4 regions of the Streptomyces azureus genome follow, and region 2 is predicted to be linked to each of the others. Evidence: riboswitches for the same ligand, from Rfam matches in the RefSeq annotation. Region 2 holds a riboswitch; each other region holds the start of a gene.
The links. Region 2 has a riboswitch for cobalamin ahead of AOQ53_RS33275 (ABC transporter substrate-binding protein). Riboswitches for the same ligand answer to the same signal wherever they lie in the genome.

Region 1: linked by a shared signal. The riboswitch ahead of AOQ53_RS31040 (cobalamin biosynthesis protein) and the one ahead of AOQ53_RS33275 (ABC transporter substrate-binding protein) in region 2 are both predicted to bind cobalamin.
Region 3: linked by a shared signal. The riboswitch ahead of AOQ53_RS09520 (ribonucleoside-diphosphate reductase subunit alpha) and the one ahead of AOQ53_RS33275 (ABC transporter substrate-binding protein) in region 2 are both predicted to bind cobalamin.
Region 4: linked by a shared signal. The riboswitch ahead of AOQ53_RS25980 (energy-coupling factor ABC transporter permease) and the one ahead of AOQ53_RS33275 (ABC transporter substrate-binding protein) in region 2 are both predicted to bind cobalamin.

The regions. Positions count from the first base shown of each region.
Region 1 covers NZ_DF968379.1:2,803-5,988, reverse strand. The annotation lists gene AOQ53_RS31045 (cobyric acid synthase) at 1-523, opposite strand, end outside; gene AOQ53_RS31040 (cobalamin biosynthesis protein) at 520-1,461, opposite strand; cobalamin riboswitch at 1,563-1,701, opposite strand; gene AOQ53_RS31035 (hypothetical protein) at 1,832-2,053, opposite strand; gene AOQ53_RS31030 (inorganic phosphate transporter) at 2,088-3,186, opposite strand, start outside.
Region 2 covers NZ_DF968404.1:13,935-17,120, forward strand. The annotation lists gene AOQ53_RS33265 (APC family permease) at 1-490, opposite strand, end outside; gene AOQ53_RS33270 (CoA-binding protein) at 666-1,073, opposite strand; cobalamin riboswitch at 1,181-1,341, shown strand; gene AOQ53_RS33275 (ABC transporter substrate-binding protein) at 1,425-2,441, shown strand; partial or broken gene AOQ53_RS33280 (FecCD family ABC transporter permease) at 2,438-3,186, shown strand, end outside.
Region 3 covers NZ_DF968231.1:17,768-20,953, reverse strand. The annotation lists gene mctP (monocarboxylate uptake permease MctP) at 1-1,098, shown strand, start outside; gene AOQ53_RS09525 (GNAT family N-acetyltransferase) at 1,171-1,677, shown strand; cobalamin riboswitch at 1,730-1,858, shown strand; gene AOQ53_RS09520 (ribonucleoside-diphosphate reductase subunit alpha) at 1,982-3,186, shown strand, end outside.
Region 4 covers NZ_DF968341.1:14,127-17,312, reverse strand. The annotation lists gene cbiQ (cobalt ECF transporter T component CbiQ) at 1-436, opposite strand, end outside; gene AOQ53_RS25985 (energy-coupling factor ABC transporter substrate-binding protein) at 442-810, opposite strand; gene AOQ53_RS25980 (energy-coupling factor ABC transporter permease) at 807-1,508, opposite strand; cobalamin riboswitch at 1,539-1,899, opposite strand; gene AOQ53_RS25975 (serine/threonine-protein kinase) at 1,990-3,186, opposite strand, start outside.

The sequences.
Region 1 (3,186 bases), on a different contig from region 2:
CGAAGACACCGCCCCGGTCGATGTCGCCGACGACGAGCACGGGGAGCCCGGCGTTGCGGGCGATCCCCATGTTGACGATGTCGGTCCGCCGCAGGTTGATCTCGGCGGGACTGCCCGCCCCCTCACAGATCACCGCGTCATACGTGCCCCGCAACTGCTCCAGGCAGTCCAGCACGGTCCCGAGCAGCTTCTGCTGCCGTCCGCCGTGGTACCCGCGGGCGCTGAGCTCCCCGACCGGCTTGCCCAGCAGCACGACCTGACTGCTGCGCTCGCCGCCGGGCTTGAGCAGCACCGGGTTCATCAGCGCGGTCGGCTCGACCCGGCAGGCCTGCGCCTGCATGGCCTGCGCCCGACCGATCTCGGCGCCTTCCTTCGTCACGAAGGAGTTGAGGGACATGTTCTGCGCCTTGAAGGGCGCGACCTTGACGCCCTGCCGCACCAGCCACCGGCAGATCCCGGCGGTCACGACGCTCTTGCCGGCGTCGGAGGTGGTACCGGCGACCAGAAGCCCACCGCCCGTCATGACGTACGCCCTTTCGCGATGCGGCGCGCGGCGACACAGACGCCGAGCGCGAGCCAGCCGACACGCCTGGACAGCCGTACGGCCCGTTCGATGTCCTGGGTGGCGACGCCGAGCCCCGCCCCGTTGAGCACCGGCCGGTGCTCGACGCGCCCGCCGTAAGACAAGGTCCCGCCCAGCCGCACCCCGAGCGCCCCCGCGAACGAGGCCTCCACGGGCCCGGCGTTGGGGCTCGGATGCTTGGCGGCATCGGCACGCCAGGCCCGCACGGCTCCCCGTGGGTCGTCCCCTGCCAGGGCCGCGAGTACGGCGGTCAGCCGGGCCCCCGGCCATCCGGCGAGATCGTCCAGCCGCGCGGAGGCCCACCCGTACCGCCGGTACCGGGCCGACTTGTGCCCGACCATGGCGTCGAGGGTGTTGACGGCCCGGAACCCGAGGAGCCCCGGCACACCGCCGACGGCCCCCCACACGAGCGCCCCCACGACCGCGTCGGAGGTGTTCTCGGCGACGGACTCGACCACGGCCCGGGCGATCCCGTCGGCGTCGAGCGCCTGCGGATCCCGCCCGCACAGATGCGGCAGCCGCGCCCGGGCCCCGTCGACGTCCCCCGCTTCCAGGGCACGCCCGATGGCCCGCGCCTCCCGTGCGAGCGAAGTCCCCCCGACCACGGCCCAGGTGGCGGCACCGGTCAGCGCGACGGAGGCGACGGCGGAGTCACGCACGGCACGCGCGGCGACGCCCCCGAGCGCGACGGCCCCTCCGGCGCACACCACGGTGTGCAGCGCGCCCCAGCCCCGGTGGTCCCGCCACAACACCCGTTCCACGGCGCCCGCGGCCCGCCCGAACACGGCGACCGGATGCCCCCGGCGAGGATCGCCGAGCAGCAGGTCACCGATCAGACCGGCGGCGGCGCCGTACGCGAAGACGCGACCGGCACCCATGGGCTCAGCCGGCCGCGGGGGCGGGCAGGGGTGGGGTACTGAACCTCGATCGGCAGCCGCGCATGGCGATATGTCCTCACTCAGGGTGTCCACGCCCTGGTTCGACTAGACCGGCGGTGAGAGTTCCTGGCTCCCGGGGATCGCTACCCCGGTGACAGTGGCGGGACCGCGCCGGACTTCCACCGGCTTCCTCTCCTGCCGCCGTTACTGGCCCCGGCAGTCCACCATGGCCGGGAACAGCCGTCAACTTGCCGTTGACCTGCGAGGGGAGACTGTGGAGAAGCCCACACCAGCCCCCTGCCACACGACGACCGGGCGGGACAGGACGAAGTCCTGTCCCGCCCGGCGGGAACCTCGTGAAGTCGGGCCGTCAGGCCACGATCAGATAGATCCCGTATCCCACAGCCGCCGCGCACGCCGCGAAGCAGGCGTACGCGCCGGTGACCGCGAGGCCCGCGGATCCGCCCTGGGCCACCGCCCGTTCGCGGCGGGACAGGCCGGTGATGCCGAGGGTGAACAGGCCCACCAGGGCCACGGTGACCACGAGGCTGACGCCGAAGACGGAGCCGAGGGCCGCCCAGTCGATCTTCATATCGGAGACTCTTCCTTGTTACCGGTCGGCGGGGTCAGACCGTGGTGGTCGTCGAGGGCGTCCGCTCGGCGGCGGCCTGGGCCGGGAACGACGGCACCGGGTCCTCCGTCGCCGTGCCGGTCGGCGGCGGCGTCACCGCGGCCATCGCCGTGGTCACCACACCGGCCGGCTCCGCCTCGTCGGTGTCGTTGACGTTGGTGTGGTCGACGACCTCACGCCGCGAGATCTTCCAGATCGCCGCGCTGGAGGCGACGAGGAAGACGGCCACCACCGCGGTACCCCAGCTGCCGAAGCCGGTGACGTACTCGGCGAGCGCGGCCACCAGGGCCGCCGCCGGCAGCGTCAGACCCCACGCGACGAACATCCGCGTCGCCGTCGACCAGCGGACGACGCCGCCCTTGCGGCCGAGGCCCGCGCCCATCACGGAGCCGGACACGGAGTGGGTCGTGGAGAGCGAGAAACCGAGGTGCGAGGAGGCCAGGATGACCGTCGCCGCGCTGGTCTGGGCGGCGAAGCCCTGCTGCGGCTGGAGGTCCGTCAGGCCCTTGCCCATGGTGCGGATGATGCGCCAGCCGCCGAGGTACGTGCCGAGCGCGATGGCGATACCCGCCGACAGGATGACCCACATGGGCGGGTCGGAGTCGGGGGCGACGGCGCCGCCGGCGACCAGGGCCAGGGTGATGACACCCATCGTCTTCTGGGCGTCGTTGGTGCCGTGGGCCAGGGAGACCAGGCCCGCGGAGGCGATCTGGCCGGCGCGGTAGCCCTTCTCGGAGGCCTTGCCGTCGGCCTTCTTGCCGAGGGAGTACGTCAGCCGCGTGGCGAGCAGTGCGGCGACGCCCGCGACCAGCGGGGCGGCGATCGCCGGGATCAGCACCTTGGTGACCAGGACGTCACCGTGTACCGCGCCGACGCCCGCCGAGGCGATCGTGGCGCCGATCAGGCCGCCCATCAGGGCGTGCGAGGAACTCGACGGCAGGCCGACCAGCCAGGTCAGCAGGTTCCAGAGGATCGCGCCGACCAGGGCGGCGAAGATGACCTCGGGACGGATGCCGGCCTCGTCGACGAGGCCCTTGGAGATCGTGTTTGCGACTTCCACGGACAGGAAGGCGCCGACCAGGTTGAGGACGGCG
Region 2 (3,186 bases):
CGAGGAAGTTGACCGCGACGAAAACGGCCATCAGGAAGACCGCGACGATGAGACCGCTGGTCGTCAGGGTGCTGTCCTTCTGGTGCAGGAAGCCCTTCGCGAAGTCCCAGTGGCCGGCGTAGCCGATCATGGCCTCGACCTCGATCGGGGCCACGGTTGCCGCCTGCAGCCAGGCGAACCAGCCGAACGACATGCCGGCCAGGCCGCCGAACGCGTAGTGCGGATAACGGGCCGTGCCGCCCGCCACCGGGAACATGCCGCCGAGCTCGGCGTGCACCAGCGCGAGGAGGACGATGGCGACGGCGCCGATCACCCACGAGATGATCGCGGCCGGACCGGCCATCATGACGGCGTTCTTGGCGCCGTAGAGCCAGCCGGAGCCGATGATGGAACCGACGGAGGCCCACATCAGCCCGATGAGCCCGACGTCCCGGCGTAGTCCGCCCGGACTCCCCTTCACCCCCGGTACCGCATGGTCGACACTTACCATATTCTTAGGGGCCTCTCATAAAATGAACAGAGCGTTCGGCGTGCAAGAGGCCGTCAGGCTAGAAATCAATTGTCGACCGGCAGAAGACTGTTGCCGTGCATTTGACCGGACGCGGGGATTTCCTGGAGAAAGCTTCAGGAAACCTGTACGGGGAAATCAGGGAGCCGTTAAGGTCTCAGCCCAGTCGCGGGATCTCGATCGCCGGGCAGCGGTCCATCACCATCTCCAGGCCCGCGGCGCGGGTCCGGTCGTACGCCGCCTCGTCGATGACGCCGAGCTGGAACCACACCGCCTTCGCGCCCTTGGCGACCGCCTCGTCCGCGACGGCTCCGGCGAGATCGCTGTTCACGAACACGTCCACGACGTCCACGTCGAAGGGGATGTCCGCCAGACTGGCGTACCCCTGCTCGCCGTGCACCGTCTCCGCCTTGGGGTGCACGGGCACGACGCGCTTGCCGTAGCGCTGGAGCACGGCGGCGACGCCGTACGCCGCGCGCTGCCGGTTCGACGACAGGCCCACCACGGCCCAGGTGTCGCCGAGCTCGGTGAGGATCCTGCGGACCGTTGCCTCGTCGCCGTACACCGGCGGCCTCCTCGAAAGTCACGGAAGAACTGCTGTCGAACTGCTGTCTCCTCAACGGCGCGGGGTGCGCGGTGATTCCCCCGCACCCTCCGTGATAGCTTGCCGAGGCCAGTCGAACCCATGTACGTGGGTCAGGGAATCCGGTGCGAATCCGGAACTGACGCGCAGCGGTGAGGGGGACGGGCGGGGCCTCGGCCACTGGACGGCGTGTGTGACGTCCGGGAAGGCGCCCCGTACCGGACGAACCCGAGTCCGAAGACCTGCTGGCGGCCCCCGCGGCGGTCCGCGGCGGGGGAGCAGCGTACGACCGGGCTCCGCGATCGAGCCCTCGACGACTGAGGACTGGTTTCCGTGCCCCTCGCCCGACCTGCCCGTGCCGCCGTCCTGCTCGCGGCCGGCTCCCTGCTCCTGACCGGCTGCGGCGACTCGAAGGCCACCACCACGAAGGCCGCCGTCACCCTCGACAACTGCGGCCACGAGGTGCGCGTCGAGGCCGCGCCGCAACACGCCGTCTCCCTCAACCAGGGCACCACCGAGATCCTGCTCTCCCTCGGCCTCGCCGACCGCCTCGCGGGCACGGCCACCTGGACCGACCCGGTCATGAAGGGGCTGGCGAAGGCCAACGCGAAGGTGCCGCGCATTGCCGAGAACAACCCGTCGTTCGAACGGGTCCTGGACGCCGACCCCGACTTCGTCGCCGCCTCCTTCGTCTCCACCCTCGGCAAGGGCGGCGTCGCCACCCGCGAGCAGTTCGAGAAGCTCGGCGTGCCCACGTACGTCTCCCCGTCGGACTGCGCGGGCAAGGACAACTCCGGGGGCGGTGACGGCGCGCGCGCCAAGGCACTGGACATCGACACCGTCTACGGCGAAGTACGCGACCTGGCGACCGTGTTCGGGGTGAAGGAACGGGGCGACAAGCTCGTGGCCTCCCTCCAGCGGCGCATGGCGAAGGCCACGCGGGGCATCGACGCCTCCGACGTCACCCTCCTGTACTGGTTCGCCAACTCCGAGTCGCCCTACATGGCGGGCTGTTGCGGAGCGCCCGGCATCATCACCCGGTCCCTCGGCGCGAAGAACGTCTTCGACGACACGCACGAGGAGTGGCCGCAGATCAACTGGGAGACGGTCGCCGAACGCGACCCCGACGTCCTCGTCATCGGCGACCTGACCCGCAAGTCGCAGACCGCCGAGTCGGCAGCGAAGAAGATCGCCTTCCTGGAGTCCAACCCGGTCACCAGGAACATGGAAGCGGTCAAGCACAAGCGGTACGTCCTGCTGAGCGGGCAGGCCATGAACCCGACCATCCGCACGGTCGAGGGCGTGGAGAAGGTCGCCGACGGACTGCGCGAGTTCGGGCTCGTGAGGTGACGTTCCGCGGACCCGCGCTCGGTGTCGCGGGCGCCTTGCTGCTGGTGGTCTCCCTGGCCCTGGCGATCACCGTCGGCCCGGCCGACATCCGGGTCGCGGACGTCTGGTCCGTCGTCGCGGCCCACCTCGGGCTCGGCAGCTCGGACCTGACGCCGATCCGCGACGGGATCGTCTGGCAGCTGCGGCTGCCGCGCACCCTGCTCGCGGCCTTGTGCGGGGCCGGACTGGCCGTGTGCGGGGCGGTGATGCAGTCGCTGCTGCGCAATCCGCTCGCCGACCCGTTCGTGCTCGGGGTGTCCTCCGGCGCCTCCACCGGCGCGGTCGTGGTCGTCGTCCTGGGCGTGGGTGGCGGTGCCGTCTCGGTGTCCACGGGCGCGTTCCTCGGCGCCCTGGTGTCCTTCGCGCTGGTGCTGCTGCTCAGCCACACCCTCGGCGGCACCACCGACCGGGTCGTCCTCGCGGGCGTCGCCGCCATGCAGCTCTTCTCCGCGCTCACCTCCTTCATCGTGATGACCACCGCCGACGCCGAGACGACCCGCGGCGTGCTGTTCTGGCTCCTCGGCTCGCTCGGCGGTGCGGGCTGGACCGACGTGTGGCTGTGCCTGGCCGTCCTGGCCGTGACGCTGGTGATGTGCCTGTCGTATGCCCGTACCCTCGACGCCTTCTCCTTCGGGCAGGACGCGGCTGCCGCGCTCGGGGTGTCCGTGGCCCGCACCCGCCTGGTGCTCTTGTGCGTCACGGCCCT
Region 3 (3,186 bases), on a different contig from region 2:
GCCTTCGGTGTGCTGGCGGCGTACACGTACTCGTCGGGTCTGCGGGCGCCGGCGCTGATCGCGTTCGTGAAGGACACGCTGATCTACATCGTCATCGCGGTGGCGATCATCTACATCCCGATCAAGCTGGGCGGCTTCGACGAGATCTTCGCCAAGGCCGGCGAGGCGTACGGTCAGACCAACCCGGCGACGGGCGCGCCGCGCGGTGCGCTGGTCCCGGCGGAGGCGGGGCAGTGGACGTACGCCACGCTGGCGCTGGGCTCCGCGCTCGCGCTCTTCATGTACCCGCACTCGATCACGGCGACGCTGTCCTCCAAGAGCCGTGAGGTGATCCGCCGCAACACCACGATCCTGCCGCTGTACTCGCTGATGCTGGGCCTGCTCGCGCTGCTCGGCTTCATGGCGATCGCCGCCGGGATCAAGGTGCAGAACGGGCAGCTGGCGATCCCGCAGCTGTTCGAGACCATGTTCCCGGACTGGTTCGCGGGCGTGGCCTTCGCGGCGATCGGTATCGGGGCCCTGGTCCCGGCGGCCATCATGTCCATCGCGGCCGCGAACCTCTTCACCCGCAACATCTACAAGGACTTCATCAAGCCCGACGCCACACCCGCCCAGGAGACCAAGGTCTCGAAGCTGGTCTCCCTGCTGGTGAAGGTGGGCGCACTGGCCTTCGTCCTCACCATGGACAAGACGGTCGCCATCAACTTCCAGCTGCTCGGCGGCATCTGGATCCTCCAGACCTTCCCGGCCCTGGTCGGCGGCCTGTTCACCCGCTGGTTCCACCGCTGGGCGCTGCTCGCGGGCTGGGCGGTCGGCATGGTCTACGGCACGGTCGCGGCGTACGGCGTCGCCTCCCCGACCCAGAAGCACTTCGGCGGCTCGTCGAAGGAGATCCCGGGCATCGGCGAGATCGGCTACATCGGCCTCACGGCGTTCGTCCTGAACGTCGTCGTCACCGTCGTCCTGACCTTCGTCCTCAGGGCCCTGAAGGCCCCCGACGGCATCGACGAGACCAAGCCGGAGGACTACACGGCCGACGCGGGCGACCCCGGGGTCCAGGTGGAGCTTCCGCCGGCGACGGCGGGCACCTCGCACTGAGTCGTAGGTGACAACGGGCCGTCGGTGAGAAACCGGCGGCCCGCTGTCATACCCGTCCCGCACACTCGGACCATGGACATCCTCATCCGGCGAGTGAAGCCCACCGAATACGACGCCCTCGGCGAGATCACCGCCCAGGCCTATCTGAAGGACGGCCTCCTCGACTTCGGTGAGAGCGACTGGTACCTCGGCGAACTCAAGGACGTGGCCAAGCGGGCCGCCGCCGCGGACGTCCTGGTGGCCACCCGGGGCGAACACCTCCTCGGTGGCGTCACCTTCGTCCCCGCCGGCGGTCCCATGGCCGACATCGCCCTGCACTCAGAGGCCGAGATACGGATGCTCGCCGTCGCCCACGAAGCCCGCGGCCGCGGCGCCGGAGAGGCCCTCGTCCGCGCCTGCGTCGACCGCGCCCGTGCGACGGACGGCTGCGTCCGCGTCGTCCTGTCGACGCAGCGCACCATGCACGCCGCCCACCGCATCTACGAACGCCTCGGCTTCGTCCGTGTCCCGGAGCGCGACTGGAACCCGATTCCGGAGCTCGACGACATCACTCTCCTCACCTACGAGTTGACGCTGTGAAACCGACGCGACACTACATCTAGGGGTGCTTTCTCCACCCGGCACAAGATGTATGCTCGTGCTCGCTGTCGCCGCAGGGGAATCCGGTGTGAATCCGGAACTGTCCCGCAACGGTGTACCCATGCCTCTTCATGCGTGTATGGGAGTCAGTCCGAGGACCTGCCGACAGCGCGCCCGGCCGTCCGGCCGGTGTGCCTGACGTCCGGGCCTCGTGGAATGGGCCGGTGGACGCGACGCCGCGTGCGCTCGTGTGCTGCCCGCTGCCCTGCGCGAGGCCCCCGTGCCGAGCGAGGGAGAGCCCCACGTGACCATCGCGCCAGCCGATCCGGTCTCAGCCGCCGAAAAAGAGCCCGACGGTCCCGGTGCCGCGCTGCTGCGGACCCTGACCGAGCTGACCGCCGACCTCCCCGACGCCGACCCCGGCCGGGTCGCCGCCGCCGCGCTGCGGGGCCGGTCCGCGCGGGCCGACGAGTCGGAGCTGCGCGAGCTGGCGACGGAGGCGGCCGCCGGCCTCATCTCCGAGGATCCCGCCTACTCCCGGCTGGCCGCGCGCCTGCTGACGATCGGCATCCGCGCCGAGGCCGCCTCGCAGGGCGTCACGTGCTTCACCGAGTCCGTCGCGGTCGGGCACCGGGAGGGCCTCATCGCCGACCGGACCGCCGAGTTCGTGCGCCTCCACGCCGCCCGTCTCGACGCCCTGATCGACACGGCCGCCGACGACCGCTTCGGCTACTTCGGCCTGCGTACGCTCCACAGCCGCTACCTGCTCCGGCATCCGCTCACCCGCAAGGTCATCGAGACACCCCAGCACTTCATGCTGCGGGTGGCCGCCGGTCTCGCCGAGGACGACACCTCCCGGGCCGTCGACGAGGTCGCCGCGCTCTACGGGCTGATGAGCCGGCTCGACTACCTCCCCTCCTCCCCCACCCTCTTCAACTCCGGCACGCGGCACCCCCAGATGTCGTCCTGCTACCTGCTCGACTCCCCCAAGGACGAGCTGGACTCGATCTACGACCGGTACCACCAGGTGGCGCGGCTGTCGAAGCACGCCGGCGGCATCGGCATCGCGTACTCCCGTGTCCGTGCGCGCGGTTCGCTGATCCGCGGCACCAACGGCCACTCCAACGGCATCGTCCCGTTCCTGAAGACCCTCGACGCCTCGGTCGCCGCCGTGAACCAGGGCGGCCGCCGCAAGGGCGCCGCCGCGGTCTACCTGGAGACCTGGCACTCCGACATCGAGGAGTTCCTGGAGCTGCGGGACAACACCGGCGAGGACGCCCGCCGTACGCACAACCTGAACCTCGCGCACTGGGTGCCCGACGAGTTCATGCGGCGGGTGAACGCCGACGCTCAGTGGTCGCTGTTCTCCCCCTCGGACGTGCCCGAGCTGGTCGATCTGTGGGGCGAGGAGTTCGACGCCGCGTACCGGGCGGCCGAGGCGAAGGGTCTCGCGAAGAAGACCCTGCCGGCCCGCGAGCTGTACGGCCGCATGATGCGCACCCTCGCGCA
Region 4 (3,186 bases), on a different contig from region 2:
GCGCGACGTCGACGACCGGCGCGGGCACCCCGGCCCGTACCAGACGCGGCAGCAGGTCGGACATGGGCGTGGTGAACGCGAACAGCAGCACCCCCAGGGACGCCGCCGAAGTGCGCAGCAGCAACTCCCCGGCCCGCAGCGGCCCGTCACCGGCGGGGGAGACGAAGCCCTCCGGCCCGCCGACCTGCACGAGCAGCGTCAACGCGCCCGTCACACAGAAACCCAACGGCACCCGGTAGGCCCGCCACAGCCGGCGCCAGGGCACGCCCGCCGGACCCAGCAGCACCACCAGGGCGGTCAGCAGCACCAGAGCCGCGCCCGGCCAGGGCGGCAGCGAGATCGCCAGGAGGGTCAGACCCAGCCCGAGCACGGCCTTGTCCACGGGATGGCGGCGGCGCCAGCGACTGCTGTGCGCCGCCGCGTCGATCGGCAGCACGCGGCTCAGGCCCTTTCGGCCGTGGACTCCTCGGCGGCGTCGGCCGCCGGGCTCCCGGAGTCCCGCTCCCGCGTCCGCTGCTCACCCTGCCGCCGGCCCCGGCGCAGGCCGAAGTAGTAGGCGAGGAAACCGGCGCCCAGGGCCGCCTGGAGGGAGAACAGCGCCGACTCGATCTCACCGGACGGCGGCTCGTACAGGGGCGAGAACCAGGGCTCGTAGTCCGGCTCGATCTCGGTGATCGCCGTCTCCGCCTCGCCGTCGGCGCCCGTGAACGGCTCCTCCTTGTGGTCGCCGAGGCCCAGCGCGAGCGGCAGTACGGCGAGCGCGGCCACGGCGAGCAGCAGCAGGACGTTGATCTTCGTGTTCCTGCTCACCGGGCCACCGCCTCGGTCTCGCTGCGGGACTGCTTATCGGCGATGAGCACACCCAGCCGGGTCAGTTCGCCCTTGCTGGACTGCACCAGCAGCCGCATCACGAGCACCGTCAGCAGTCCCTCGCTCACCGCCAGCGGGATCTGGGTGACGGCGAAGATGGAGCCGAACTTGCCGAGCGCGCCCAGGAACCCGCTGCCCGGGTCGGGGAACGCGAGCGCCAGCTGCACGCTGGTGACGCAGTAGGTGGACAGGTCGGCGACGAACGCCGCGAAGAACACGGCGACCATCAGCGGCACGTCGTACCGCCGCAGCAGCCGGTACACCGCGTATCCCGCCCACGGCCCGACGATCGCCATGGAGAAGACGTTGGCGCCGAGCGTGGTGAGACCGCCGTGCGCGAGCAGCAGTGCCTGGAAGAGGAGGGTGATCGTGCCCAGCACCGCCATGACGGGCGGCCGGAACAGGATGGCTCCCAGGCCCGTGCCGGTGGGGTGGGAGCAGCTGCCGGTGACGGACGGCAGTTTCAGGGCGGACAGGACGAACGTGAAGGCGCCGGAGGCGCCGAGGAGCAGGGTGCTCTCGGGGTGCTCGCGCACCTCACGGGTGAGCGACCGGACTCCGTGGACGACGAACGGCGCAGACGTGACACCCCAGGCGACCGCGTGCGCCGGAGGCAGGAAACCCTCGGCAATGTGCATGGCTCAGCAGACCCTCTCCAGCACCTCGTGGATGGTTGACGCGCCTTGGCCGGTCTCCTGGCTCACGGGTCCCACCGCCCGTACTCCGCCTTCCCGGGTCCCTGGGCCCTGGCGTCACATTCCCGTCGTCCGCCCGAAGGGCGGGCCGCGCGGCGTCTGGCGCGAGCGATCGCAAGGCGCCGGAGCGTCCTCGTGGCGGAGCCACGTGGGCGATTCGGCAACGCGGCGAGCGCGCGTGCCAGGCGTCGCGCGGCAGACGGGAATGTGGCGCCAGGGCCCTAGGACCCAGTGGCTGCCCGCGAGGGCCGGAGCCGGACTTCCCGATCACAGTGGCGAGGGCCGCACCGGCATCACACCGGATTTCCCGTTCACCAAGGCGTGGTGACAGTAATGCCGAGATAAGGGCCATGACAAGCCAGCCGAGGGGGCGCGCGAGGGGGCGCGTGAAGGGGCGACCGCTCGCACACCGGCGCAGGAGGGCTCAGTCGTCGCCCTCGTCGTCATCGTCCTCCCCGTTCTCCCAGGACCGCGGAGGCTGTTCCTGCTTGGGCTTGTCCGCTTTCTCCGGTGGGCCGCTGCTCGTCTCCTGCGTCGGGCTCGCGAGGCCGGGCGTCGGTTCGGCGGGAGGGGGAGTGTCGGGTGTCGCGGGGGAGGGGGTGACATCGGCCACGGTGCCGGCGGTGGGAGTCGTGGCGGCAGCCGGGGCGGAGGAGAGGGGCTCGGCGGAATCGGGGGACGAGGTGGCGGCCGGGCTGCTCGCGGACGGGGACGCGTCGGGTTCCGTGCCCTCCGTCGCGGTCTTGTCGGGCGAGAACCACATCATGCCGGTGAGCATCGCGGCGAGGAAGAGCGCCGCCGCGGCCACCGTCGCGGCCAGTCTCCGGTGGTTGCCGAGGCCGTTGCGGGGCGCGGCGCGACGTGAACGCCCGCCCGGGGCGGTGCGAGCCCCCGTGGGCAGCGCGTACGTGGCCGGGTTGCCGGTGCCGGCCGCCGCGTACGGTCCCGGCCCGGAGGACGGCATCGGGGACGCCGCCTCCGGCAGCGGCTCGGGCAGCCCCCGCCAGGCGCCGCCGGCGAACCACTCGGCGGACTGTTGCGCCGTGGGCCGGTCCTCGGGCTGTTTGGCGAGCAGGGCGAGGAGATAGCTCTCGAAGGCCGGCGGCAGACCGGTGACACCGAGTTCGCGGGGCGGTACGGGGGCGTTGTCGAGGTGCTGGTGGAGGAGTGCGACGGCGGTGTCGGCCTGGAACGGCGGGCGGCCGCTGAGGAGCTGGTAGAGCACGCACCCCAGGGAGTACATGTCGGAGGCGGGACCCGCCGGCCGGCCCAGGGCCCGTTCGGGCGCGAGGTAGAGGCCGGTGCCGACGATCTGGCCGGTGGCGGTGAGCGCGGCGCCCGGGTCGTCGAGGAAGCGCGCGATGCCGAAGTCGCCGATCTTCAGCGTGCCGCCCGCGTCCAGCAGGAGGTTGGCGGGTTTGACGTCCCGGTGCACGATGCCCTGCTGGTGCGCGGCGGCGAGTCCGGCGGCGGCCTGCGCGGCGAGCGCTGCCACCCGCTCGGCCGGGAGCGCGCCGGAGACGGACAGCACCCGGGCGAGGCTGTCGCCCTCGACCAGCTCCATCACGAGGTAGAGCCGGTTGTCGTACTCGCCGAAGTCCAGGACCCCGACCACGTTGGG